DNA from 2 places in the Clostridiisalibacter paucivorans DSM 22131 genome. Region 2 is predicted to be linked to the other one. Evidence: a T-box and tRNA genes for the amino acid it is inferred to sense, from the RefSeq annotation. Region 2 holds a T-box; the other holds one or more tRNA genes.
What was found. A T-box is a leader RNA that pairs with one kind of tRNA and senses whether it is charged. The one in region 2 lies ahead of serS (serine--tRNA ligase), so its partner is inferred to be a tRNA-Ser.

Region 1: it has a tRNA-Ser gene. The T-box ahead of serS (serine--tRNA ligase) is inferred to sense a tRNA for this amino acid. The anticodon was not compared.

Annotation. Positions count from the first base shown of each region.
Region 1 is NZ_JHVL01000001.1:167,904-185,517, forward strand. It holds gene Q326_RS0100775 (flavodoxin domain-containing protein) at 1-18, opposite strand, end outside; gene Q326_RS0100780 (hypothetical protein) at 39-590, opposite strand; gene Q326_RS0100785 (hypothetical protein) at 592-1,482, opposite strand; gene Q326_RS0100790 (DUF5673 domain-containing protein) at 1,498-2,037, opposite strand; gene recR (recombination mediator RecR) at 2,290-2,892, opposite strand; gene Q326_RS0100800 (YbaB/EbfC family nucleoid-associated protein) at 2,975-3,307, opposite strand; gene dnaX (DNA polymerase III subunit gamma/tau) at 3,344-5,065, opposite strand; RNA gene ffs (signal recognition particle sRNA large type) at 5,188-5,451, opposite strand; tRNA gene Q326_RS0100810 (tRNA-Ser) at 5,464-5,556, opposite strand; gene Q326_RS0100815 (Fur family transcriptional regulator) at 5,749-6,159, opposite strand; gene Q326_RS0100820 (hypothetical protein) at 6,178-6,360, opposite strand; gene Q326_RS0100825 (4Fe-4S dicluster domain-containing protein) at 6,460-7,197, opposite strand; gene Q326_RS0100830 (Crp/Fnr family transcriptional regulator) at 7,299-7,982, shown strand; gene hcp (hydroxylamine reductase) at 8,189-9,835, opposite strand; gene Q326_RS0100840 (hypothetical protein) at 10,167-10,598, opposite strand; gene buk (butyrate kinase) at 10,765-11,838, opposite strand; gene Q326_RS0100850 (AfsR/SARP family transcriptional regulator) at 11,945-13,216, opposite strand; gene Q326_RS0100855 (amidohydrolase) at 13,204-14,769, opposite strand; gene Q326_RS0100860 (TetR/AcrR family transcriptional regulator) at 14,953-15,546, opposite strand; gene Q326_RS0100865 (methyl-accepting chemotaxis protein) at 15,831-17,614, opposite strand, start outside.
Region 2 is NZ_JHVL01000022.1:41,134-54,902, forward strand. It holds gene Q326_RS0108070 (alanine/ornithine racemase family PLP-dependent enzyme) at 1-791, opposite strand, end outside; gene tadA (tRNA adenosine(34) deaminase TadA) at 947-1,396, opposite strand; tRNA gene Q326_RS0108080 (tRNA-Arg) at 1,426-1,502, opposite strand; gene serS (serine--tRNA ligase) at 1,699-2,976, opposite strand; T-box leader at 3,066-3,266, opposite strand; gene Q326_RS0108090 (UPF0182 family membrane protein) at 3,317-6,136, opposite strand; gene trhA (PAQR family membrane homeostasis protein TrhA) at 6,278-6,946, opposite strand; gene Q326_RS0108100 (hypothetical protein) at 7,039-7,734, opposite strand; gene rsiV (anti-sigma-V factor RsiV) at 7,953-8,831, opposite strand; gene sigV (RNA polymerase sigma factor SigV) at 8,843-9,328, opposite strand; gene Q326_RS0108115 (PTS sugar transporter subunit IIC) at 9,503-10,522, opposite strand; gene Q326_RS0108120 (transcription repressor NadR) at 10,589-11,110, opposite strand; gene Q326_RS0108125 (hypothetical protein) at 11,226-11,642, opposite strand; gene Q326_RS0108130 (calcium/sodium antiporter) at 11,796-12,743, opposite strand; gene Q326_RS0108135 (tetratricopeptide repeat protein) at 12,967-13,769, opposite strand, start outside.

The sequences.
Region 1 (17,614 bases), on a different contig from region 2:
AATTGCAATTTTGTTCATATACATCCCCCTTAAATCTTTTATCCTTTTTTTAAATCTTTATCAAATGTATTTCTAAAACCATAGGTCATCACCATCAGATATATCCTCAACACAATAAATATAATACCTACTAAAATATGCAAATATGTTATGTTGAACATAAGTGTAAAGTTCAATAATATAAGATTAGTTATTGAAACTACAGTATAAAATCTCAGCTTTTTTATACACTCATTAGCCCATTCTTCATAATCGTTATTGTTAAAATATTCTATAGAACCCTCAATATATTTATAAAACATAATTACTTCCATTACAGTATAAAACACTATTAATAATTGACTAAATATAGAAAATCTCATTGCTTGAATGGATAAAAAAAATCCAATAAAGGTTCCAATGACTGTCATTATTCCAAAAATTTTAGCCCTATTAAATGATTCTATATGGGTATGTCTGTATAAAGAACCCATTCCACTTAATATAATCATAAACCCTATAAACCCTGGTAATATCTTTATCATTCCTAATTTTATATTGAATGTTGCAATAAATATCCCCCAAAATATTTTATTATATCCATTATACATATTAGATTGCCCCCCTTGCCCTCAAATAGTTAAATATACCCTTCAAGTCAAAATCATAAGGGGTATAATCTATATTATATATCCTCTCATATGCTTTTTCTCCATTTTTATCTTGATAATATAGTTTGGGCTTTATGTCATAGAAAGTATATCTTCCTAATATATTTTCTGGCGTTTTAAATTTAGTATATATACTCAAGGTCTGATTTTGTTTGCATTTAATTCCTGAAATCTCCCTATAATCAATATCTCCTATGGAAATATCCAGATAATCCTTTAAATCTTCTAATAGTGGAGACCTAATATCCAATAATTCTATATCCTTTTCTACATTGCCATGAAAAGACGATGTCCCATCGGAAGAACTGCTAGAACTTATAGATGTTATATTATTACTTCTTCTTTCATCTCTATATATTATTATCCTTCCTAGATCAACATCTATTGTACTTCTATCATTGAATTCTATATGGGCATTGTTAAGCTCAATTTCATAGTTTTCCCTATCTATATTGTTTAGATCTATCTTAAGATACAATGTTCGAAGTACATATCTTCCATATATATCTTCCCTTTGATTGTTATTGCTATTATCAAAAAAAGAGAATCCCCCTCCTCCAAAGGGCTGATGGGAAACAAGGACTTCAATATTAGGTTCCTCTTCAAAGTATATATCTGTAACCTTTCTATCATCGGATAAATTAGTTATATATTTAAGTTCAATCCTATCTACCATATTATAATTTTTATTGCTAGATACATATTCTTCAACATACATCTTCAAAAACACAGGATTATCCAGTCTATATATTATTACAAATCCAACTGTAAAAATTAATGACAGTACAATTAGGAATAACCCAAACCTCAATATCTTTCTATTCAATTCCAATATATTCACATCCTATTACAGTATATTTTCTCTTAGTATTTTATCTACATATTCAACTTTATCTTCAGATACTTTTATATCGTATTCTTCATCGTTATAATGAAGGATAATCTCATACTTTCTCTCTTTTTTCCATTCAAAAGAATTAATATTAATAAATTCCAATGCTTCTCCATGATATACTAATCCATTATCATAAAAATACACTCTTCTGTCATCATTTAAAAAATTTAATAGTATCAAAGGAATAATTATAATTATAAAGCCATCAAATTCTTCATAAAATCCCTTAGTAATCATTAAACGAATGTTTATAATTGCTAAAATGATGGAAAGTATTGCTATACTACATTTAGAAATATTAGCTATTATAGTTCTATGTATATAATAATCAGGTTTTGGTAAGGTCTTTTTGTTTAATATTGTAATAATCAAATCTATCCATAATACAGCTGCTACTATACAAACAGCCATAACATTGTCTCTATAAAATATGTATACAATAAAAAGTAATATTATAAAAAATATAGATAATACATCTTTTAACTTCCCCATATCATATCCCCCTCTTAAATATATTTCTATTTTATTATAGACATCAATAATAATTATATCATAGCAATAAAAAGACATATCAAATATATTTTATGTTAAAAAAGCAGGAGACTTTTATAGAGTTTTTCAAAAATAAATAAAAAACATGCTGTTAAAGATATCTTTAACAGCATGCTTTTGATAAAACTTTGTTTTCAGTTATAAATTTTTATTTGTAATGAAAGAAGTTTATTTTCTTTTTAAAAGGCCTTTCTATATATCCCTACGCCCCTCCAATGCCTTGGACAGAGTTACCTCATCTGCATATTCTAAATCTCCTCCAACTGGTATACCATGGGCTATTCTTGTGGTCTTTATCCCTAAGGGTTTTATGAGTTTAGATATATACATAGCCGTGGCTTCTCCCTCTATTGTGGGATTAGTCGCTAATATTATCTCTTTTATATCTTTACTTTCCCTTATTCTATTTAACAACTCTTTGATTTTTATCTGTTCAGGCCCTATGCCTTCCATGGGTGATATACTGCCATGGAGGACATGATATAGTCCATTGTATTCTCTTATTCTTTCCATGGCTATTACATCCCTAGGGTCCTCTACCACACATATGGAGGTTTGATCTCGCTTCTTATTTCTACATATATTACAAGGATCTATATCAGTAAGATTAGTGCATATACTACAATACTTTATATTCTTCTTTGCACTTACTATAGCCTTTGCCAAATCATTGGCATTGGATTCACTCATATTTAATACATGAAATGCCAATCTCTGGGCTGTTTTTTTCCCTATCCCCGGCAATTTAGAAAATTCTTCTATAAGTTTAGCTACAGGCGCTGCAAGGTAATCCATAATTTCACCTCTTGAGAGCATAATACATACCAAAATTTTGTAATATTAAAATCACACTAAAGGTATATCTTACGCTAAATTTCTATAACCCTGGTATGTTTAATCCTCCAGTAATCTTTTGCATTTCTGTGGTCATCATCTCTTCTGCCTTTCTCAATGCCTCATTAGTTGCTGCCAATATAAGGTCTTGAAGCATCTCTACATCATCTGGATCAACTACATCTTGTTCTATAACTATATCCAATATCTCTTTTTTTCCATTTGCTTTAACTGTAACTGCTCCACCACCTGCTGACGCCTCTACTTCTCTTTCTTCGATTTCTCCTTGAACCTTTGCCATCTTCTTTTGCATTTGTTGAACTTGTTTCATCATATTCCCCATATTTCCCATTCCTTTAAACTTTCCTTTAGCCATAAATTTTCCTCCTTCAAAGTAATTTTATTCCATTTTTTATTCTTCTATTTTTACAATATCTTCTCCAAAGATATCTTTTGCCTTATTTATCATCTTTTCTACATCGTCTTCAGTACCAGTTTTTGGATCTTTTGTGCTGACCTCATATGCCATAACAAAATTAATTTTTATATCTGCACCTACAAACTGTTTAACTACATCTTCAATAAATGTCCTATGCTCTTTTTTGTTTATTGCTTCTTTATGTATACCAAATTGCTCGTCAAATGCTACTGTTAGAACATTACCTTCAACATATGCTGGCTTTCCTTCCATCAAAAGAGCATGGGTAGTTATTCGCTTCTTCTTCACCTGTTTTAATATTTGAGGCCACATATTGATTATACCTTCACCATTAACTTCACTAATACTATTTTGTACCTTTTCATCTTCACTAACCCTTGTATCTCTTTTATCCCCATTATCCAATTCAATGTCCTTATCCTCGTCTTTTACCTTTTTAGGTATTTCTTCTTTTTTTGTATCCATAGCTTTAATTGGATCTGGTTTTTTATCTTCTTTAGGTTTGGATATGTTCTGTTTACTGAAATCATTTTCTCCAATCATCTTTTCCAATGTGGATATTCTCTGAGCCAATGCCTCTATTGTATAGTCATTTTGTGGTGTAATAATCTTTACTAATCCAGTCTCCAAATATATCCTAGGATGTGATGCCCACTTAGTCTTATTTTCTATATCAGATAATATATTCAATATCCTTATAACCTCTGAAAGTTGTATGGTCTGACTTTGCTCTTTAAGCATATTTATCATTTCTTCAGTGCCATCTATGATATCATATACATCTTCAGTAGTTTTTATTATCATTATATTCCTAAAATGGATTATTAACTCTTTTACAAATTGCTTAATATCTCTCCCCTGTCTCATTATATAATCTATCAACTTTAGACCTTCATCTAAATTTTTACTTATTATATAATCTGACATTTGAAAAAGTGTATCATTATTTACTGTTCCCAGTACTGAAGTCACATAGTCATAAGTTATAGTATTTGCCCCTTCAGAAGTATCCACAAAGGATATACATTGATCTAAAATGCTAAGGGCATCTCTCATGGCACCATCGGCATTTCTAGCTATGAGGCTCATTGCTTTATCTTCTATATTGACCCCTATTTCTTCACATATATTCTGCATATTGGTCTTTAACGTATCTACAGTAAGTCTTTTAAAGTCAAACCTTTGACATCGTGATAGTATTGTAGCTGGTAACCTTTGGGGTTCTGTTGTGGCCAATATAAACAATAAATGCTTTGGAGGTTCTTCTAATGTCTTTAATAATGCATTGAAAGCACCCTTTGACAGCATATGGACCTCGTCTATAATATAGACCTTGTATCTACCCTTTGCAGGTAAATACTTGACTTTTTCCCTCAATTCTCTAATATCATCTACGCTATTATTAGATGCAGCATCCATTTCTACAACATCCATTATGTTTTCCTCTAGTATCCCATTACATACTTCACAGTTATTACAGGGATTGCCATCAATATTATCTGTGCAATTTACAGCTCTAGCAAATATCTTGGCAGTAGATGTTTTACCTGTTCCCCTGGTTCCAGAAAAAAGGTAGGCATGGGCTATATTATCATTTTTTAATTGATTTTTTAATATGGTAGTAATATGCTCTTGCCCTAAAACCTCGTCAAAGGTCTTGGGTCTAAACTTTCTATATATTGCCTGATACGCCATTTAATCACCTTCAACACTATAATTTGTGGTACATTTATTATAACAGATTATATTATTCAATTCCAGAATTGTATATATCTTAAAAAAATGCCACGACTTTAAAGTCGTGGCATTTTTTTAAGCCGTGCACCTATCTTCGACATAATACTCCAAGCGTTACCTGAGCAGTTTTCTCGGACTAGGCATCCCTACGGCACACGAAAGTGTCTACTTACCGCTGCTTCCTTCCGGATCTGACGGGGTTCATAGATTTTCGTTGCGTAGGACCCAATCTTCAACGACACTTACTCAGGGCAGACCTTACAGCATCAAGCCTCAGATAGGAATTCAACCCTGCTATAGCGGTTTGCAGGTACAGGGCACCGCTACCTCCCCATCTAGCACGGCAAACCTCAAACTGGCGGAGAGAGGGGGATTCGAACCCCCGAGACGGTTAGGCCGTCTACCCGCTTTCCAGGCGAGCGCCTTCAGCCAGACTCAGCCATCTCTCCTCAAATTTTATTCAGATTTAACTCGACAGATATATATTATATCCTAGAAAAATATATATGTCAACCTAAACGCTAGTCTATAATTCTTGACCTCAATTCAAACAAAAAGAGCCAAAACCACTGGCTCAACCTAATTATAAGCACATAATATATGAAACTGTAATCCTCATTATGGTATATATGGAATTATGTTTAATCTTTTAAACACTTTTTACATATACCTTTAAAGTATATATGCTTTTCTTCTACTTTAAATCCATCTAGACTGTCACTATCCATATAAGATAAATCTGTATGAAAGTCATATACATTTCCACATTGTCTACATTTAAAATGTCCATGCATTGATGTATTTGCATCATATCGTGTCTCTTTTTCTTCAATAGTTATTACAGTCACTATACCCTTCTCTATAAATAAATTTAAAGTATTATATACCGTAGTTTTAGATAAAGTAGGTATTTCATTAGATAAATACTTGTATATCTCATCTACTGTGGGATGAGTTTCATGCTCCAACAAATATTCAAATATCTTTAATCTCTGGTATGAAGGTTTTATACCATGCTCTATTAAATATTTATCGGTATTTTTTTTGTTCATTTAAAGGACTCCTCACTATTAATCAACTTTTATATCATAATAACATCTTTTAGGAGAAAATATTTTCTCTTCCTTCTTTAACTTCTTTATAGCTTTATCAATCTCTTTCTTTTCTATTCCTGATTTTTCAGCTATATCTTTAGATTTCAATGGTTCTCCAGCATCTTTAAGTGTATTTAAAACCTTATCCAAATTATCCATAGTAAAACCTCCTTTTATATTCATTCTAAATTTGTAATGATTATAATTATAAATTATCAAAAACCCCCTTTTATGTCAAGGGGTTTTTGATATGGTCAATTATTTTTTAGATACTATTTCGCCTTCTGGGCTAACTATAATTTCACTATATGGTACTATCTTGCTAGACTTCAACATGGCATTTTTTACTGATTGTACTATTCCTCCACAACAAGGTACTGACATCCTTACTACTTTTATACTCTTTATATCATTTTCATTTAATATTTCAGTAAGCTTTTCTTCATAATATTTATTATCATCTAGTTTAGGACAACCTATTATAGTTATATGTCCTTTGATAAAATCTCTATGAAAATTGGCATATGCATAAGCTGTACAATCTGCTGCTATTAGTAAATCTGCCCCATCAAGATAAGATGCCTTAGTATTGATCAAATTCAACTGTACAGGCCATTGTCTAAGCTCTGATGACATATGTTCTGATGCCACTTTTTCTGGTGCTTTTTTATCTGTAGCGGTTGATTTTCTCTCTATTACCTTAGCTGCAGTTCCTGGACATCCACAAGGCATAGGTTTATCCTCTTTTGCCTTTTTTCTTTCTGCCATTCTCTTTTTTACTGCGTCATCATCATATGCAGCTGCTTCCCTCTCTATCATAGTAATAGCTCCAGTTGGGCACTCTGGTAAACAATCTCCTAATCCATCACAGTATTCATCACTTACTAATTGAGCCTTACCATTTACCATCTCTATAGCTCCTTCATGACAAGCTGTAACACATAGTCCACATCCATTACATTTTTCTTGATTTATATTTATAATTTTTCTCTTCATCTTTTATCTCCTCCATTATTGATTTTCTATCTTAATTATAATAGAATATTATTAGTAAATCGGTAACATGTGTTACTAAAAAATATTTAATGGTGATAATTATGAAATATTTAATACAGGCACTTAAAGAGAGTTCCCTATTCAAATCCTTAGATAGTGAATTTATCAAATCTGTACTAGCTAAAACTAAATTTAAAACTAATATGTACAAAAAAAATAGTGTTGTTGCATTTGAAGGAGATCTCTGTAATAAAATTGGTATCATTATAAATGGTCATATAGAGGTCCAAAAGATATATCCTTCTGGTAAAACTGTGACTATAAGTAAGATGGGTAGGGGCAATATATTTGGTGAAGTCATTATCTTTTCTAATATGGGACAATATCCTTCAAGTATAATATCCTCTACAGATTCAGAAATTATGTTTATCCCAAAGGATGATATTATAAATCTATGTACAAAAAATACTATAATTTTAAATAATTTTATGGAATTATTGTCAAATAAAATACTCATGCTTAATAACAAACTAAAAAATATTTCCTATCATACTATAAAGGAAAAACTGGCCAATTTTATATTAGAAGAATATAGTAAGCAAAATAGTCTGAAAATAAAAATCAAGCTCTCTAAAAAAGAATTAGCAGAACATTTTGGTATCCCTAGGCCATCTCTATCTAGAGAGCTTATAAATATGAAAAATGATAACATTATTGATTACGATAGAAAGACTATAGAAATCCTTGATTTAGATGGATTAGAAGATATATTAATTAAGACCTGACAATAAATGGTCAAATCAAATTGTTGACAAACATAAAATTATTACAAGGTATAGAATAAGTTAATAGTTAGTGGTTAGTAGTTATTAGTTTAATGATGAAATCCATAAGATTTCTTCCATCAACTACTAACTACGGACTACTAACTGTTCTTTAGACCTTTGTCATTAAAATGACCTGACCAATATAAATGGTCAGGTCTTAATTTTTATCCTAAAAACATTTCTAAGTCTTCATCTGCTGTAGTTATTCCACCTATTCCAAAATTCTCAACTAATACATTAGTTATATTAGGTGAAAGGAATGCAGGTAATGTTGGTCCAAGGTGAATATTTTTAACTCCTAAATACAATAATGCTAACAATACTATAACGGCCTTTTGCTCATACCAAGCTATATTATATGATATTGGAAGTTCATTTACATCTTCCAGCTCAAATACCTCTTTAAGTTTTAATGCTATTACTGCCAATGAATAAGAGTCATTACATTGACCAGCATCTAATACTCTAGGTATGCCCCCTATATCTCCTAAGTTTAATTTGTTGTATCTATATTTTGCACATCCAGCTGTCAAGATTACTGTATCTTTAGGTAATTTCTCTGCAAATTCCCTATAATAATCTCTACTCTTCATTCTACCATCACAACCTGCCATTACAAAAAATCTCTTAATAGCACCATCCTTAACTGCATTTACTATTTTATCGGCTAAAGTTAATACTTGATTATGTGCAAATCCCCCTATAATCTCTCCTTTTTCTATTTCCACTGGAGAGCTACATTTTTTAGCATGTTCAATGATTTGAGAAAAATCTTTAGGGTTGTCTCCTTCCCTATCTGATATATGCTTTATTCCATCATATCCTGCAGCACCAGTAGTATATACTCTATCTTTATATGAATCTTTTGGTGGCACTATACAATTAGTCGTCATAAGAATTGGACCATTAAATTTTTCAAACTCTTCTTTCTGTTTCCACCATGCATTACCATAGTTGCCTACAAAATGGTCATATCTTTTAAATGCTGGATAATAATTAGCTGGTAACATCTCACTATGTGTATATACATCTACTCCTGTACCTTCTGTTTGTTTCAATAATTCTTCCATATCCTTTAAGTCATGTCCGCTTATAAGTATTGCTGGATTGTTTCTTACACCTATATTAACTTTAGTCATCTCTGGATTGCCATATGCGCTAGTATTGGCTTTATCTAACAATGCCATTGCATCTACACCATATTTACCACATTCCAATACTAACTCCACTAACTCATCAGCACCTAGCTTATCATCCGTAGTAGACGCAAGGGCCTTTTGCATAAATGCAGAAACTTCTTTGTCTTCATAGCCTAGATTGTAACTATGATGGGCATAGGCTGCCATTCCCTTTATTCCATAGATTGTTAATTCTCTTAGCGACCTTATATCTTCGTTTTCAGTATTTAGCACTCCAACATTATGGGATTTATCTATTATATCTTCATCAGAATTAGGTGTCCATATTGCAGAATCATGGATATCCTCTGGCATACTCCAATTATCATTAAGTAATTTTTCTTTTATTTCATCCCTTAACCTTATTCCCTCTTTTATTCTATTCATAAATACTTCTTTATCAAAATTAGCATTCGTTATAGTAGTAAACAAACTCTCCATTATAAATAAATCTGTATACGGGACATTAATTCCCTTTTTTCTAGCCTCCAAATTGTATATAGATATACCCTTTAATGTATATATCAATACATCCTGAAGATTTGCTAAATCAGAAGTTTTACCACATACTCCCTTTACAGTACAACCCTTACCTCCTGCTGCTTCTTGACATTGATAACAAAACATACTCATCAACAAAACCCTCCTTAATATTTTATAATTTTACACCTTTTACATATATACCCTTATTTTTTGTTGAAATTTATTATATTCAATATTTATTTCTATTTGCACTCATTATATCTTCTACACCTCTCATATGCTGTACCATATGTTACAGTATTAAAATTTTATATTTTTTATAAAAAAGGATAGACAAAGATAATTTTTATTGTTATAATAATAACGAAATGTGCATAGAGTTAACCCACAGATATACCCATAATATATAAAAAATAACCTTATTCACTATAGTGAATAAGGTTATTTTTGTTAATTAATAGTCAAATAATGTAATATTGGTCTATGTACTCTGTACATTTATATTCCTAATATAAAACTTTTCTGTGGTTTTAGTATCTCTTTCCCACTTTATGTCTACTAATATCTCTTCGTCTTCCTTAGTTGTTCCTTTCATATCATATGATATACATGTGAAATACTTCTCTTTAACAGGTTTGTCAATAAAAATAGCTCCTGCACCACCATCTGTGGTAGTCTCATATATATATCTCAATTCTTTCATATTTTCTATTTCCTTTAAATCCCCCTTATATATGAGGGTAAATTCTTTCTTAATATTTCTCAATATTTTATTGCCCCTTATTTTATATTGGGCTATCCAATAATCTCCCTCTCCCATATAAGTATATTGAAAGTCTTCTTTTCTTGTCCCTTTAAATAGAGCTGTAGCACCCAATATGGATGAAAGAAAAAGTAATGTTCCCTTTTTCATATCTTCCTCCTTTCTTCCTTAGCTGGAATTTTCCAAAGCTAATATATAGAGACGACTAATGGACATCTCTAACTGATGATGAATGCATAAAAACAGTCACTGTTCTTACCAATTTGGAAAATAGTATTTTTGTCAATAATCTAAGACGACCAATGGTCGTCCCTAACTATTCTATATATTCATAAGGTTTTTCTTCTTTTCTTAATACCCTTAATGCTCCTAAGGCTAAGGCTTCTAATTCATTTTCCCCTGGTACTATTTCTATAGGAGCTATAAAATCTACTCTTTCCTTAATCCAATTAGTAATCATATCAGAATGGGCAATACCTCCTGTTATAATTATTCTATCTACTTCACCCTTTAAAACTGTTGCTAGTTCTCCTATACACTTAGATATCTGATATGCCATAGCGGAATATATTAGCTCTGCATCTTTATCTCCATTGGATATCCTTTTCTCTACTTCCAATGCCTTATTAGTATTTAAATATGCCGAAAGACCTCCTGCCCCTCTAAATTTATTTAACATAGTCTTTTGATCATACTTTCCAGAATAGCAAGCCTTAATCAAGGGTTTAGTAGCTATCCTTCCTCCTCTTTCTGGAGAAAATGGACCTTCGTCATCTGTGACCACATCTATCATTTCTCCATATCTATGGGCACTTAATGAGATTCCCCCACCTAGATGTGCTATTATAAATTTACAATCCCAGTAATCTTTATTTAATTTTTTTGCCGTTTTTATAGCCACTGCTCTCATATTTAATGCATGGGTAAGACTTCTTCTGGGAAACTCGGGCAATCCAGATATTCTAGCTATGTCTTGTAATTCATCAACTGCCACAGAATCATATATATATGCATCTATTCCTAAATCATTTGCCATATCGAATGCAATAATAGCACCTAGATTTGATGCATGTTCAACTATGGGCTTCGTCCTAAGTCTATCAACCATTAATTGGTTTACTTTATATGCCCCTGATTTCACTGGAGGCAATATACCACCACGGGCTACTATTGCTGATATATCTTTAGAATCAAATCCTATCTTATTTAAAAACAGTTGTATAGAGTTTCTTCGCATCTCATATTGATCAGCTATTTTAGCATATTTACTTAATTCTTCACTATTATGCTCTAAAGACTCTTTAAACAGCTCTTTTTCATTTTCATATAAAGCAACCTTGGTAGAGGTAGAACCGGGATTAATTACTAATAAATTGAATTTATTATTCATATTTTCCCTCCCACTTTTAATTTTAATCAATTCTCAAATATACTATTATATATGCTATTTTATCATATTTACAAACTTTTTTGAATGATTAAAATATTTTTGGTGCTCATAGAAATTTTATATCTAACTCTTTCAATTGTTCATGTCGTGAAATATCATTGCCATTTATCACAATAAAATCCACATTAGAGTTTCTATTCCTCCAAGTATAGTATTTTATGAATTTATAAGATACATTATCTATCCACGATAGATTATCTATTTGAATATTTATATGATTGTCTTTTGAAATAATATTTAACAAATTTTCTAATGCTAAAAATATCCTATTTTTTTCACTCATAACTGTCAAATTACAAGTATTTAAATCCTGTACTATATTTCTTACCTTCCCATTTACCCTTAATAAATCTATCCAAATATTTTCTGATATATTTTTTAATAAGTTCATATCATACGACTCTATTATATGGTCTATTAAATTAGATATCCAATAATAATTAACACCTACAGGATAGCAAGGTATCTTTATTATATTTTTTTTATGTCCCAGTATTTTTATATTTTCTTTTCTTTCATTATCTGAATGTCCTTTGTTTTCTTTCATAGTATCTACAGTATCTTTGTTTTTTATCTCTTTATACAGCTCTTTTATTTTAACACCAGGTCCTATATTTAATTCTTCCCTTAATATGGTACAGCATCGTTTATAATGTTTTAAAGCAGCACTTCTATCTTCCTTTGCAAGATAAATCTTTATAAGCTTTTCATATAATTCCTCCTGTAGTGGATTTATCTTTAACATTTCTTCTAACAAATCTATACTCTTATAATACATTCCCTTATGTACATATTGTTCAACTAATAAATGGGATATCTCAAAATATTTTCTCTGATATTTTTCTCGTTTATAAAAAATCCAATCATTGAACTCTGGACAACCCTTTATATAAAATCCTTCTAAAAACTCTCCCCTATATAATTCATATAACTCTTCAAGTTTAAATATATTATTGTTATTATTACTATAGTCTTGTATATTAAAATTCTCTAATCTATATATATCAACATATATATTACTATTATCATTAATCCTACATATATCTTTATCTGCATACAATATATTTGAATTCTTTTTTTTATCTTTCAATATTTTTCTTAGCGACCATAGATTATACCTCAAATTGTATCTTGCAGCATCTTCATTGCTAAAATTCCAAAACATAGAAGAAATCCTATCCCTATTAAAATCCTTCCCCTTATTTAAAACAAGGTAACATAATATTCCCATTGCCTTTGCACTCATATTTTCAATTATAGAACTGCCATCGAGCAATATCTTCAGATTACCTAACATATATATCTCTAGTTTCGCCAATTTATATCACATCCTTGCTTTATAAACAAAAGGTTCCCTTCTTTGATAGTTGCAGCAATCTGTATATCTTTTAGTCTATCCTTTTTTACTTTAAAAGGATTTTCATTTAATATTACAAAATCCCCATATTTACCTATTTCTATACTTCCCTTATATTCCTCTTCAAAAACTGCCTTAGCTCCATTTATTGTAAACATTTTTAATGCCTCATAAACTGTTATGGCATGTTCTTCTATGGGATGATTTACTGCAGTATGAATCCCTAGAATTGGATTTATAGGTGTCACATCACTATCTGATCCCCCTGCTACAATCAATCCCTTATCCAATATTCTTCTTAATGGGTTAGTCTTTTGCCTTAACTCTCCCAATCTTGTATCGTACATTCCTCCTTTGTCGCCCCAATAGTACTCATATGCTGGTTGCATAGATAGTACAATATTTAACCTAGCAGCCCTTTCTATATGTTCTTCTGTGGGCATTTCAAAATGTTCTATTCTATGTCTATGATTTTTTCTAGGGTATATCTTCTGACAATATTCATATGCAGTCAATATCTGATCTATAGCCCTAGTTCCAATGGCATGAACTGTCACCTGAATATTGTTTCTATGGGCCTCCAATACAAATTCATTTAATTCCTCCTGAGTAAAGTAAAGGTCACCTCTGGTATCACCTTTATCAGCATAACCAGAAGATATAGCTGCTGTTCTAGAACCAAAAGAACCATCTAAGAATATACATCCTCCAATCCTCTTCAAATCATTTTTTATTATTCTATCAACATCTATGGTTTGATAAAATAATGTTATATCTATGGGAAATATATGACTATTTTTCATCATAAACTGTGCATCCTTATCATGAAATGTTGCTCCACCCTCCAACGCATTTAATGATGTAACCCCTTGTTCTACAGCATGATTAAGAGCTATATTTACCCCTTCTAACCTTATATTATTATTCATATTTTTGTATATTTGATTTCTTACTAATGCACTGGCCTTACCAGTCAATTTACCATTAGGAATATTTCTCTCATTTCTAATTATGCCATCTACATTAAATGGTATATTTATCATATGTAAAGCCATAGAATTCACTATACTGGTATGATATTCTATACTATTTATCCAGACTGGATTATTGGGGGCACATATATCCAATTCATGTCTTGTTGGAAATCTTCCTTCTTTTATCTTTAATGGATCTAAACCTATCCCCCTTATAATTTCACCTCTATCCTTTTTTTTGGCTTCCTCTCCTACTACCTCTAATAATTCATTTATACTTTCTACATTAGACAAGTTTAATCCCATAATATTAAGCCCTGTTTGTACCAAATGTACATGACTATCATAAAATCCAGGAAGTAGTGTTTTTCCCTTAAGATTTACAAACTCCTTTGCCATATCTTTATACTTTAAATATCCCTCTTCTATACCTAAATCTATAATTCTTCCATCATTAACTGCAACCCAATTTATATCAATATCTTTATCATTCATTGCTATTATCTGGGCATTGTATAATATTAAATCTACTTGCAGCATTTTCATACCCCTTTCTACTTTTGGTTCATATATAAAAATATAACTAATATAGGACATAGTTAAAGAATTTCTATGTATTCCTTGACTATGTCCTATATTAGTTATATTTTATCACAAATGAATTCAAATATTAACAATCAAAAACTTTTGTTGAGAAAATTCTGTGAACAATTTAAATGAAAATTATTTATTTGGTTTAAGTCCCTTTACAAATAATTCTATCAATTCAGTAGTATACTCTACTAAATCATAAGGACCTTCTCTTCTAGCCCAGTCGAAACAATACCCCCTTATTATCACAATAATCATATCAACCAATTTATCTGTACTGTAAGCAGTAGTAATTTGCCCTTTTTTCTGTCCTCTACTTATGATTTTATTTAACTCACTATAAAGTATACGGCCCTTTTCTTCATGATGGCCTCCTCTACTATAAATAGGAAACATTGAATTAATCAATTTACTTCTTGGTACTCCTGTCAATGTTACAAATTCAGCAAATCCTTCACAAAACTTAATTATATTTACAATCTCATCTTCATGATTCAATCTCTGTAAAACATTTTCTCTAAAATATCCATCTATTAAACCAAATAACTCTATAATTAATTCTGATTTATTTTCAAAATAATGATAGAATGTCCCAGCAGAAATATTAGCAGCCTCACAAATCATTCGGACGGTCATTCTTTCAAATCCCACTTCATTCATCAGCTCTGTTGCCTTATCTATAATCATTTTCCGTTTTTCTGATTGTCTCTTTTCTATATTGGTCATAATGTGAACTCACCTCCTCAAATATATCATTATAATACTATAAAGTTTTAATGTCAAGATTTTTCTTTCATTTTTGGTAAAATATGTATTAAAATGTTAAAGCCTTTTTCTTTTATACCCTCATACACACAAAAAAACCAGATTGATTGCAAACAGTAGTTAATGGTTAGTAGTAAGTAGTCTAATGATGAAATCCCTAGGATTTCCACCATCAACTACTAACTATATTTATACCTTTATCATTAGACTAAAAAAACCTACCTTATTAAAGATAGGTTTTTTTTCTATATATTAAATCTCTTTATTAAATCATTTAATTCTTGGGCTAATTCTGCTAAACCCTGACTAGCATTAGCTAACTCTTCTATAGATGCAGATTGTTCTTCAACTGATGCCGATGACTCCTCTGTTCCCGCTGCATTTTCCTCAGCTATAGATGACAAGTTATTCATTATCCCTGACATATCTCCTTTCTTAATCTCCAATTTGTCTGATGATAAATTTAAACTATGAATAATATCTTTTATCTTTTCTATAGCCTTTGTAATACCCTGAAATTTTTCCTCAGTTTCCATTACCTTATTGGTCTGTTGAACCACTACTTCTTCTACATTCTTCATAGTGTCCACTGCCTCCTCAGATCTTAAGGTAAGACCATTTACAATATTTCTAATATCCTCTGTAAATCTATTGGTATCTTCTGCTAATTTCCTGATTTCATCTGCTACTACTGCAAAACCTTTACCTGCTTCTCCTGCTCTGGCAGCTTCAATAGCTGCATTCAATGCTAATAAATTAGTTTGTTGGGCTATAGACTGTATCATTTCACTTGATGTTTCTATTTGTTTGGCACTTTCATTAGTACTTATAATCACCCTATTTATTTCTTTAGAACCTGCTTGATTTTCTCTAGTCTTATTAACCAATTCATTAACTGCATCTATCCCCTCATCTTTAAATCTATCTACTTGATCTATAGCTAAATTTAAACTCTTTATATTATTTTGATTTTGCTCTAATTCTTCACCCATCCTCTGCATAGCATGGGCTCCTTTTTCTGTATCTTCTGCTTGTTCTGATGCCCCTCTAGCTATTTCTTCTATAGTCCTAGCCACTTCCTCTGAAGCTGTAGCCGACTGTTGGCTAGTAGCAGTAAGTTCTTGAGATGATGCAGATACCTGTTGGGATACATCCCCTACGTTTTCTATAAGTTCTAAAAAATTATTTTGCATAGTACGCAGGGCATTACTAATCTTTCCTATCTCGTCTGTTCTTTTTAAATACTTTATGGCCTCTGCATTTTCATCAAAACTTAAATCATAATTAGCAAATTTCTGTAAAACCTTTGTCAATACTACTATTGGCTTAGTTAAACTACCACTAGCAATATATGTAATAATTATTCCAATTAATACTGCTATTAGACTAAACATAACTAAACGGTTTCTTAGTTTATTTACACTTTGCAATATTTCAGCTTTTTCTGCGGCTACTATCATAATCCAATCAGTACCTTTTATAGGTGAAAATCCTACAATTCTTTCCTTACCATCATAAAAATATTCACCACTACCTACTTCTCCCTTTATTATTTCATTTTCAGTAAGTTGGGCTAACTCTTTCATATCTGTATCCTGTTCAGCAATATCTATAAAATTCAATTGTTCTAATACGTAATCAATATTTGAATGTCCCACTGCCACACCCTTAGTATTGATAATATAACCATATCCTGTTTTTCCATGTCCTATCTCTTTGGCAATATCACTTAAACTAGTTGCATCCCTTATCCCGTAAAAGACACCTTTTATTTCTTCATCACTCTTTATTGGTACTGCATAAATAACAATGGGACTACCCGTAACTTTGTTGATAAGCACATCAGAAGAATTTTTCTCTCCTTTGATGGCTTTTTTATAAAAATCTCTATCACTAATATTAGCTGCTGATCCTTTCCTATCAAACCCTGTTGCTTCTCCGTTTCTATCTGCAAATACAAAGGTTTCATATCCTGATCGTTCACATTCCTTTTCAAAATATGCCACTTTATCTTCCCATGGAATCTCTT
Region 2 (13,769 bases):
ATAGGTACAGATGGTTTCGTTTTAACCTCTATCACTTGAGCCTTTAATTTTACAGTATCTTGTATGGTTCCAGGTACTATTCTAAAATTCGTCGTATCTCTTCCCAGAAGGATTGCCTCACCTATTCTAAATTGTGTGATACCTTTTGCAATTTCACCTTTCTCTAGAATATCCAATGTCAAAGTACTTCCTCCAGATATAGTTTCTATATTAAGTCCATACTCTTTTTCTATATCATTAGCTAGGTCTACAAGTATTTTAGTATTTTCATATGTGGGAAGTACCCCTCCATAACATCCTACATTAGCTCCTAAACCTTCTAATTTTATATTAGGTAGTTTTATTATCTCACCCACTATATCTAGTACTTTATCGGGCCAAACACCCTCTCTTAAATCACCAACATCTACCATTAATATGACATTATGGATCTTGTTCTGCATCTTTGCTGACTCAGATATAGCTTTTATAGTATCTAATTCTGAATTTAAACTACCAAGTGTATATTTAACCAGATCATCTATCTCGCATAGCATGGGAATCCTTATAAGATACATCTGGGCATTTATGCCATATTCTACCATATTCACTATATTCTGAATTCTTGAATCACCAATTTTCCTTATACCACCTTCCACCATTGCCTCGACCAATTGAGGCATAGCACATATGCCCTTACTTATTCCCATGATCTCAATACCCTTTTTACCACAATAATCCACAACATATTCTGTGTTTTCTCTTATTTTTCCTATATTTATTTCTATCCTTGGATAAATAATTTTTCCCAATATCCCTCATCTCCTTTTTGGTTTTTAACTATCCCCTTATAAAAATTATACCATAGTGAAATACAGGCCAACAATAGTACAAATATATAATTATAATAAAGACATAAAAAAGTTAGTAGTTAACTACTGGCTACCAACTACTAACTTCTTTATATCTATTTTTTTCTTAAATTTTTAAAAAATTCCTTTAACATTAAAGAGCTTTTTTCTTCCAATACGCCAAATAAAACTTCAACATTATGATTCAAATACTGGTTTTGAACTATATTCATTACAGAACCACAGGCTCCCCTTTTCTTATCTTTAGCCCCTATTACCAATCTTTCTATCCTAGAATTTACTATGGCTCCAGCACACATGGGACATGGTTCCAATGTAACATACATAGTACAACCTATAAGCCGCCAACCTCCTAAAATATCAGCAGCTTTTCTTATGGCAATCATCTCTGCATGGGCCGTCGGATCATTTAACAATTCCCTTTTATTATATCCAGAGGATATTACTTCTCCAGCTCTTACTATAACTGCCCCAACTGGAACTTCTAAAATTTCCTTTGCCTTTATAGCTTCTTTTAGAGCCAATCCCATAAAATAACTATCCATACTATCATCAACCTGTCAAAAAATAAAAATGGTGCACCTAGGAGGATTCGAACCCCCGGCACATGCCTTAGGAGGGCACTGCTCTATCCTACTGAGCTATAGGTGCACAATAAATCACTTATATATACTACAATATTTTGATTGTTTTGTCAAGGATCTCAGATGCTATCAGAAATAAGGTATATAAAACAGCTAGTAGTTGATGATGGAAATTCTATGGACTTCATTCTTAAACTACTAACTGTTTTATGTTTTTGTCATAAATATACCTTCATCATTAGACTAGGGGCATAAATGCCCCTCTAATCTATCTTTTCTAATCCTCCCATAAATGGTCTTAAAACCTCTGGTATTGTCACTGATCCATCCTTTTGTTGATAATTTTCCAATATAGCTGCTGTAGTCCTTCCAACTGCAACACCTGAACCATTTAAAGTATGAACATATTCTGTATTTCCTGTTTCACTATCTCTATATCTTATATTTGCCCTTCTAGCCTGAAAATCTTCAAAATTACTACAAGAAGATATCTCTACATACCTATCATAACTAGGCATCCATACCTCTAGGTCATAAGTTTTTGCTGAAGAAAATCCTACGTCTCCTGTGCAAAGTTCAACTACTCTATATGGCAATCCTAATAATTGCAATATTTTTTCTGCATTATTAGTTAGTTTTTCCAACTCTTCGTAAGAATTCTTTGGATTTGCTAACTTTACTAGTTCTACTTTATTGAATTGATGATTCCTAATGAGTCCCCTGGTATCTCTACCGGCAGAACCTGCTTCCCTTCTAAAACAAGGTGTATATGCAGTAAAGTATTTAGGTAAATCCCTCTCATCTAATATCTCATCTCTATGGATATTTGTAACAGGCACTTCTGCTGTGGGTATAAGGAAATAATCAACCCCACTTAATCCAAACATATCGTCTTCAAATTTAGGTAATTGTCCTGTTCCAATCATTGAATTCCTATTAACCATAAATGGTGGCAATATCTCTGTATATCCATGTTCAATAGTATGGATGTTAAGCATGAAGTTTATCAATGCCCTCTCTAAAAGAGCACCTTTGCCCTTATATAATGAAAACCTTGAACCTGTGAGCTTAGCAGCCCTTTCAAAATCTAATATATCTAAATCACTTCCCACATCCCAATGGGGCTTCTTGTCAAAGTCAAATTCCCTCGGTTCTCCCCATTTTCTAATCTCTTTATTGTCTTCATCACTTAATCCCACTTTAATATTAGGGTTTGGGACATTTGGTATTCCCAAAAGGGTATTTTTCAGTTCTATCTCTATTTCTTTTACTTCTACATCCATATCCTTTATCTGTTGAGATAATTTTTTCATCTCTGCCAATATATCTGAAATATCTTTACCCTCTTTCTTTAATTTAGGAATACTTTTAGAGACTTTGTTTTGCTCGGCCTTCATTTCTTCAACCTTTTTTAAAAGATCTCTTCTTTTCTGATCAAAAGCCATTACCTTATCTACCTGTTGAGAATAATCCTGTCCCCTAGCATTTAATCCCTCTTTTATCCCCTCTGGATTATTTCTTACTCTTTTAATATCCAACATTTTTATCTACACTCCCTCTATATAATTTATTTTTCAATCATATTTATCACAAACACAAAAAATATTAAAAAACCTCCCATCCCTACATCATAAGGGACGAGAGGCTTTTCCCGCGTTGCCACCCTAATTAGCCTAATTGGCTCTCTTAAAATATTTTAACCGATATTCGGGTTTACTTTTATAGTAAACTGCTCCAGGACGGATTCGACAAAAGATTATACTGATTTTCACCAAATATCAGCTCTCTATAAATAATCTATTTATCTACTACTTCCCTTCTTCACATACTTATTATTTAATTATCAGTAATTGTAGCACAATTATTAATATATTTCAAGAGCTATTGTACTTCTATATCTTCTTCTAAGTTTTGTTCATAATTTACATCTACGCCAACATTATTGTTTAATTGTTTTAAAACGCCCTCTAATTCTTCTATATATCTACCATACTCTGACCAATTTCCATCTTGAGATGCTCTCTTTGCATTATTAAATAATTCATTTGCCTTTTTAACAAGATTATTTACATCTTGATCTTCTATATCTATATCAGTATCCTGATCTTGTTCAGCTTGGTCAATATCTTCCTCAGTTGCACCAAATATTTTAATTAATGCCTCATCTAAATTTCTTTCCATTACTATCTTATCCTTAAATGATACTATTACTCTCTTCATTTCTGGAAGACTATTTTCATTATCTGCTTGAAGATAGATAGGTTCTACATATAATAAAGAATTTTCAATTGGTACTATTATTACATTACCCCTCAATACAGCAGAGCCCTTTTGACTCCATAGAGTTAATTGCTGAGATATATCGGTATTTTGGTCTATTCTAGATTCTATCATCATCGGTCCATCTATAGTCTTTCCTTTAGGAAATTTATAAATAAATAATCTTCCATAGTCTTCTCCATCGTTTCTAGCCACAAATAAGGATGTCATATTTGGCTTAGTCTTAGGAGTATATGGTACTGTAAGTAAAAACTCAACTTTATCCTCTCCAGGAAGTTTAAACATTAAATAAGTAGGTTCTACATACTGTATAGATTCCATATATTTTTCTTGTGCTATATCCCAAAAGTCTTCTTCATTATAAAATACCATAGGATTATCTACATGATAAGTCCTATATACCTCTGCCTGAATATTAAATAACAGATTGGGGTATCTTGTATGTGACATTATACCCTTTGGCATTTCTGATTTATCTAAGAATAAATCAGGGAATATTTTTCTATATGTCTGTATAATAGGATCTTTTTCATCAAATACATAATATTTTACAGTACCATTATATGCATCTACTACCACTTTTACAGAATTTCTTATATAGTTTAAACTTGATTCTTTAGCAAAAGGCTCTGAATAAGGATATTTATCACTTACCGTATATCCATCTATAATCCAATATAATTTTCCATCATCTTGATTCAATACAAGATAAGGATTTTCATCATACTCAATAAAAGGTGCTATCTTCCTTATTCTCTGATTTATATTCCTATATAATACAATCCTACTATCAGTATTTACATTATTAGATATGAGAATTTTAAAACTTTTTTGCTTTATTGCATATAGTAGTTTATTTATACCTCCAAGCTCTATCCCTGCATCTCCTTCATAAATGGTCTGCTTATTGTCTGAGCCTTGAGGATAATCGAACTCCATCTCATCAGTATTTGTTATGATATAATCATTGGTTGATTCTCCAAAATATATCTCAGGCCTTTTTATATCCAAATTAACATCAGTAACTGGTGGGATATTTCTAACCAACAGTTCAGGCTGACCATCAGATGTCACCGCATTGACTGGGGATAATACCATTCCATATCCATGTGTATACTTTAGATGTTTATTAATCCAGGTCTTCGTCTGTAAATTCTTTTGGTCTAATTCCCTGGCAGATAAAAACACTTGAGTATATTTTCCATCAATATTGTATCTGTCTATATCCACATTATTAAATGAATAGTATAGTCTTATAGCTTGCAATTGATTATATACTTGTATTATAGGTCTATAATCGTTTATTCTAATATTATTTACCGTATCTTGATTTTCTATTAAATCTTCTTTAGTCAAATCTTGACTAACAGGAAATTGCTTCTGTTCCACTTCATTTAACCCGTATGCATTCTGAGTATACTCTATGTTATATTCTAAATATTTTTGTTCCTTTGATATCTCATCGGGTTCAACTATAAATTTTTGAACAATACCACTACCTACATTGCCTATAATAGATATAGCTATAAGAACCACAGGTCCTATCAATGCCTTTTTTATATCCTTCTTCATAATACCTAATAAAAATCCTATAGCTGAAATAATTGCTACTACAGTCATGATTCTATATACCCATAGAGTTACATGTACATCGGTAAAACTGGCTCCATATGCAACTCCTCTAGGAGAATACAATAATTCATAGGTGTTGAGAAAATAATTAATAGCAACAATTATAAAAACTAAAAATCCTAGTATACCAATTTGAAATAATGCATTTTTGAATGCCTTTTTATTTAAAATAGTGTTTATATTTTTACCTATTGGTCTACCATTCATATCAAATATATTTTCATTGTCAAAAGTACTCTGAGAAGATCTTCTAAATGTAAACATAACCATATATAGACCAACAGTAAGTATTATCATCATTATTATAACTAAAAATAACAAACTGGCTACCTCTTTAAATAAAGGCAGTCTAAACATATAGAAAGATAAATCTTTACTAAATATAGGATCTTTTAAATTAAAATTAGTTCCATTAATAAATTGAAGTATTGTGAACCACAAATTACTAGAAAATACCGTAGATACAAAAAGTGAAATCAATGCTGTTGCTAAACCAAATACTAAATTAAGTCGTTTTTCCCCATCCTTTGGTGGATTAATATTTGATTTCTTATAATATCTCTTTTTGATAAACATTATATATGAATATATAATCCCGAAAATTATTACAAATGTGGGAATTCCTATCTTCAATTGTGTTAAAATTTTAGTTAAAAATGTCTTTGTATATCCCAATTCTTTAAACCACTTATAGTCCGTTATAAAATTTATTATAGTAGTAAACGAATTTGCTAAAATTAGGAATAATATTAAAACTACAGCTACTATGTAACCCCTTTTCTTTCTCAAAGAAACATCTCCTTTCAATATTTCGAAAAGTCTAAGTACTTCATTTTATCATATATAGATAAAAAAAGGCAGTATAATCGTTTTCTTTCATTATACTACCCCATTTTTAGCTTTTTAAACCATGTATTCCCTTATATTGTTCTATCTAAGATATATAAAGATACCACAAAAATGTAAAACTGTCCCTGCCAATACAAATAAGTGCCATATAGCATGATTATAAGGTATCTTTTTAATAGCATAAAATATAGTACCTAAAGTATATACCAATCCTCCCGCCAATAACCACATGAAAAAATTCATTGGTAATGCCTGTAACATAGGTTTTACAGCTATTATAACTATCCATCCCATTAATATATACAGAAATAGTGAAAATTTTTTATGCTTTTCATATTTATTAAATGTAATGATTTTAAATAAAATACCTAAAATAGCTATACTCCATACAGCAGTTAAAATGCCAATTCTCCAATAACCCTCTAATGAAATCAATGCTACTGGAGTATATGTCCCTGCTATAAATAAAAATATAGATGAATGATCAAATATCCTTAAAACCTTTTTTGCCTTCTCTTTTTGTATACTATGGTATAAAGTTGAAAATAAATATAAAAATATGGAACAACCTCCATATATACTGAAACTCACAATGGAGACAGTGTTTTTTTCATAAATTGCATATATCAATAAAATAGTTAATGCAACAACACTGAATATGAACCCTATACCATGGGTTATACTATTTGCTATTTCTTCTTTTATTGAATACCTTTTTGTTCCTTTTATATCTTTATATACATTATTCAAAAAAACATCTCCTTAATAAAGTTCTTATATATAGTATATCCTATTTAATAATAGTTTACCATAAACTGAATGATATTCTTTAATATACAAATCTAATTATCTAAAAGAAACTCCACTTTCTCATTATTATTATATATTGTAAAATTAAAAGAACTATACCATCCACTTCCACTGGAATCTTTTTCAAAGGTTGTTCCAACTGCCTTTAATTTTAATAATTTCATTTCCTTTGGATCCAATCCAATAATCTCTTTGCCAGATAAATTTGTAGTCACTAATTTGTCCTCTTTAACCTCTGAAAAATTTTCTATGGAAATTCCAAACTCTAAATCTTCATTGCTATAATTCTTAACAGGTATTATGCACTCTATGTATATTTTGTCATCACCATCTTTTTTCTCATACGACAACTCTATATCATCTTTATAACAATATATACTATTTAAATCTCCTTGAAAGTACTTATAAAGTTTTTCTCCTTTATTAAATGCCGTAAAAGTGAGTATCATTACTCCCATTATAAAAAATATTATATATCTAGATATTTTAGGATATACCTTCTGCCAATTTATCTTTATACCTATACCACATATAATTATTATAAATAAAGATAAAAATCCAGTATAATGTAATCCATTACCATTGCCACTCCATGATGGTATACCAATAAAATAGTAAATTCTATCTATAAAAGGAGTACTATTATTGTTTGTAGATGCCATTAAAAGTATATTCAGTATTAATATTAAAAGGAAAATATATCCTCTAATCTTATTATCCTTTATCATTTAATCACTCCTCTCTAATATTTAACATTCATATTATAACATGTTAATTAAAGTTTTCATAAAAAAACTAAGCATTATTTCATTAAGATTGTTGACAAAAAAAACAGTTAGTAGTTAATAGTTCGTAGTTAGTAGTCTAACGATGAAATCCATAGGATTTCTACCATAAACTACTAGCTACTAACTAAATAACTACTAACTGTCTCTACAATACTTACTTATTTAATATATTCATCACTTACTAATATATCTGATATTACATTAGTTGGAATTACAAACTCCACTACACCCATATAACCAGGTGCCACTTCATATTCATTAAAAGAAATAACCAGCTTCCCATCATTATTTATATAGAAACTTTGCTCTTTATCTATCTTATTAAATGGATCCATATCGTCTTCTTCAATAAAATATACCTTTCCAGTATCTGACTTCATTGCTTTTTCCATTTGAGTTTTAATATTTTCACTGATTACATCAATATAACTATCGTCTTTAAATAGACTAGGCAATGTAAGTAAAATTTCATTTTCTTTATCTATGGTATCATATTTTATTTGTTCATAAGAAGAACCTGCAGTCATTACTACATATCTTGCTATGGATATAATTTTTTCATTGTCTGTTTTAACTTCATATCCACTGCTTACTCCTAAATTTTTAGAATTTTTTTCCTTCATTTTCTCCATCTCATCAGTAAACTCTTCATACAATTTCTTGTTTTCTTCTATATATTTTTCATTTAAACTCTCCTCTAAATCTTTATTCTCTAACCCTTCTACAGCTGGTACCTTTATATCAGCATTAAATCCTTCCTCATCTATACTATATTCTCTAAAGGTTAACACCTTGACTAAACCATTTATTATTGGCACCTCTGACAATGCATTTGCAATTGTTACACTTGAATTTATCCCAATAGTAAATATTGTTGTCATTCCTGCAATTAAAGCTATCCATCTAAATCTATTTTTACGTTTCATATATTTTTTACCTCCATCTTTTATGCTTTTCTTAACTATAAAATCCAATTCATCTGGAATAGGTATATCTTTATACTTTTGTTTTATCTCTTTAAGCTTTTTATCATTCATATTTTTACCTCCTAATCTTCAATACTAATTCGTAATTTTTTTAGCGCAGAATATAATCTGGTCTTTACAGTATTTATATTTTCTTCTAATACCTCTGCAACTTCTTCTATCTTCAAATCTTCAAAATATCTAAGAATTATTATATTCCGATAATTAGGTGGTAATTTATTTAGAGCATCTTCCAAGTCAAAATCTTTATATCTATCACCTTCCCCATCACTATAAAATTCCAGTGTTTCTTCATCTACTAAATTTATTCTTTTATTCTTTTTTAAAAAATCTAATGATGTATTGACTACTATTCTCCAAAACCATGTTTTAACATGCTTTGGATTCTTAAGAGTGTTCATGGACATCATAGCCTTATAAATTGACTCTTGGACAATATCCAAAGCATCATGTTGGTTCTTTACATAACTATATGCTAGCCTATAGTAATTTTCTTTATCTTTTAGAATATATTCTTTTATTGCTTTTTCAATTTCTTTTTTTGTCATATTTACTATAACTCCTTTTCAGATACGTATCTTAAATGTGCCTACACTATTAAGACGATTGAATATACGAAAAAGTTTTAATTTAAAAGAAAAAAAGTTAATAGTTAATGATAAAATCCATAGGATTTCATCACTAAACTACTAACTACTAACTATTACCTATTAACTATTTCTCTAATCTAATAATTTCATATCTCCATCTTTTATCCAATTTTTCCTTCTCATATATTCAGATATAAATAATGTTATTATAGCTGGTAGTATAAAATGTAATAACACTATACCTAAAATACCATTACTTCCCATTACTTCTACCGTTCCAAATTGTCCAACAAGCCCACTTGTACCCATTCCTGCCCCAATTTTGTTATTTTCCATTTTAAATATTACTGTAGATATTGGTCCTAATATAGCCGATGTAATTATGGATGGTATCCAAACCTTAGGATTTTTTATTATATTAGGTATCTGAAGCATAGATGTTCCTAACCCTTGAGATATAAGACCTCCAAATCTATTCTCTCTGTAACTAGCTACTGCGAATCCTATCATCTGTGCTGCACATCCTATAGTGGCTGCCCCTGCTGCTAATCCATCTAATTTTAAAGAGATAGCCAACGCTGCACTACTTATGGGCAATGTCAATGTTATTCCCATAATAACGGATACTAGTATCCCCATTGGTACTCTATGAAGCTCTGTAGCTCTGTTTATCATCATTCCAAATATAGTCATTACTTCAGCTACTACTGGCCCGATATAATTTCCCACAATTCCTCCAATCAATATAGTGCCTGCTGGTACTAGTACTATATCAACCTTAGTTTTTCCTTGTATTAATTTAGAAGCTAATGTTCCAACCCATGCAGCTATTAAAGCACCAACAGGTTCCCCTATATTAAGTATAACTATTCCTTCTTGAAATACTACAGTATTTGCCCCTATAGCTCCAGTAATAATAGATGCAAATATACCCAATGGAGAAGCTCCCAAACTATAGGCAACACCTGCACCTATTGCAGGACCCATCATATATTGAGCTACTTTACCAAATACAATAACTGATTGCAAATTAAACAAAGTTCCTATCTGTTTCAATATAAGTCCAATTATAAGAGATGAAAATAGTCCTAAAGCCATGCCATTTAACATTTTAATAAAATATGACTTGATATTTGTGTTTTTATCTGACATATTCCTCTTCCTTTCTTTTTGTCTTTACTTATGTCTTGTCACCTGTATATAAAAAAATATATCATTTTATTTGATATCAATCAAGTATTTTTTTTCTTTTAATCTTATTTTTATTTGTTGAAAGACTTCTTCACTGGGAACTTCTATGGTATGTATATGCACACCATCGGTCAATGAAGACAAGGGTTCTGCCTGAACTTCTTTTATTTTTTCCATAAAAGATTTTACATCTAATCTGGAACCTATCATAAGGGGACTTTTAATTTCTCCATATAATGGATGTTCAACTATTACATCGATTATCTTTCCCCCTAAGTCTACTATTGTAGTTAATTCATCTTCTATTTCATCATAGCCTTGATGTTTTGAAACTATAGCCTTTAGTAACTTTTTATTACTTTTCTTAACAATCAAATACCCCTGAGGTGTAGCTATTATATCTTCTCCCTTTGCTCTCAATATTGCAATATCCTGTACTATTACTTGACGACTCACATCAAATATATTGGCTATATCAATACCCTTTATAGGGTTATCAGTGTTTATAAGTGTTCTTAATATTTCATTTCTTCTCTCCTTAGCATCCATATAAAATCACCACCTATTATTTATTATAACAAAAAATAATAATAGTTAGTAGTTCATGGCAGAAATCCTATGGATTTCATCATTAGACTACTAACTATTAACCACTAATTACTATCTATTGCTTCAAAATATATTTTCTTAATTCTTCTGGTACATCTTTGGGATTATTACTCATGGTTAAAATAAAATCGGTGTTAAATCTATCACTTATTTTTTCTAGCTTGTTTATTAGTTCTGGATATATTTTAAAATCTAAATCAAAAATTTCATACAAACCATCTACGAAAACCTTTTCTATATCATAATTATTAGCTATAACTCCACATAAAAAGCCATGGAAAGATTCAATATCTTCTATATCGAATTCCATGGCATTAATAAATCTTATATTACGATGAAGGTCAAACATATGTTTTTGTCCAGCTTCAATGAACACAATATCACCATTTATATTTTCTCTATGTTCATTGGCCATAACAATAAGTTTTTTAGACTTTCCTGTTCCTTTCTCTCCACAAATAAATTTAACCATTTCCAACCCCTCCAATTCATTATTATATATATCCTTTCTATGTAGCTTCAATAAAATCCTTCATAATTTTCTGATTTTTCGTTATGTTATCTATATACCCAAATTTAGTATACAATATCACGATTAGAATATATATTTTCTATTATATATATTCTAGTTTCTCATAATTATATACCCTACATATCCTATATAAAAAATAGACATTACAATTCCACTATATCTTGTAGCTTTTTTTTCTTTTATTATAAGTATATATGTGAGTACAGTTGCTCCCAATAAATAAGACATATCAAAAAATATTTTACTCTCTATATAAATAGGCTTAATAATAGATGTTATGCCTAAAATTAGTAACATATTAAATATATTAGACCCTATTACATTTCCTATAGCTATTTCATTTTCTCCTTTATATGCTGCTACTATAGACGTTACCAACTCAGGCAAAGATGTTCCTAAAGCTACTATTGTAAGCCCTACTAGAGTTTCCCCCATACCAAAATTCATGGCTATTTTGCTACTGGAATCAACTACCATATTTCCTCCTATAACTATGCCAACTAATCCTATAACAGTTAATATAACACTTTTAGACATTGAGAATCCTTTTATGTCATCTTCAAAGGCATTCTTATCGGTTACAGCCATTTCAATAAGATAATATACAAACACCATAAACAGTGCCAATAATATCATACCATCTCCCTTTGACAACATATTGATAGTATCCCCTTGAAGAGAAATATCAGATATCAGTATATAAAATACTATTAAAGATAGTAATAAAAATGGAAATTCCTTTGATATTGTCTTCGTATTAATGTTTATGGGCTTTATTATTGCTGATATACCTACTACCACGAGGATATTAAATATACTAGAGCCTATTATATTCCCTACAGCTATGTTATTAGAACCCTTTAATACTGCACTTATACTTACAGCTGCTTCTGGTGCGCTTGTCCCAAATGCTACTATGGTAAGACCTATTAAAATCATAGGTACATTGAATATTTTTGCAAAGGACGATGCACCATCTACAAAAAAATCTGCTCCCTTTATTAAAAATATAAAACCTAAGATTAAAATTATATATTCCATGATATTTATCTCCTCTCTAAAAATAAAAACGAGACTTTTAGCCCAGTAAAGATGTCCTTTACCAAGCTAAAAGTCTCGCTCTATTAGAATATTCTAATATAAATAGGACCAGACCTAAGTCATGATGTTGACCCTATTTATGACTATATGTCATAGCTACTCCCCTTTAGCACTAAATAAATCATATCACAATACTATAACATTTTCAATAAAAATCAATACTCTATCTATCACCAAATCCTGTATTGAGTCCTGATTTTCCCAAATACTTCATAAACATCTTTATATTTGAATCTTTCACTAAATTATATATTTCTGTATATCTATCTTCTTTTTCTTCATATGATATATCGTCTTGCAATATCATGATGCCTCTATAAAATTTTGATATATCATCTTTATTATCCTGTAATAATTTCTCAGCTTCATCTATTTCACCATCATTTATCTTTTTAAAGAAATCTGAAAATTCTTCAGCATCATAAGTTTGTATATATTTTTTTATTACATCATTATAATCTGCATAATAATACCTAATACTATATTTATTGCCTATATCTTCAAGTGCATTAATATCATTTTTTAAAATATATATCATCATTAGATCGGTAATACCACTATTTCCTCCATTATTATTATAATATTTATTATAATAATAAATAGCCTTATCCCAATTTCCCTTATATAAATATATATCTGCAATACTAGAATAGTGATATAGGTAACCATTTTTAGCTAAATCCTGATAAAATTCCAATGCCTTATCATACTCATTATTGTATTGGTAAATATATGCTAATCTATTATTTATTGTATCATTAGGTCCTATTTCTATATCTAAAAGCTGTAGATATTTTTTAGCCTTTATATAGTCATTACCTTTGAGTTCTTGAGTGTTTTCGTCATATTTCCATCCATTATAATACAGAGCTGCTAAAGGCTTTAACGCATGTATATTTCCTTTATCCTTATCTACCTCTGATTCATATAATTCTATTGCCTTGTCTATATTACCATCTAAGACAA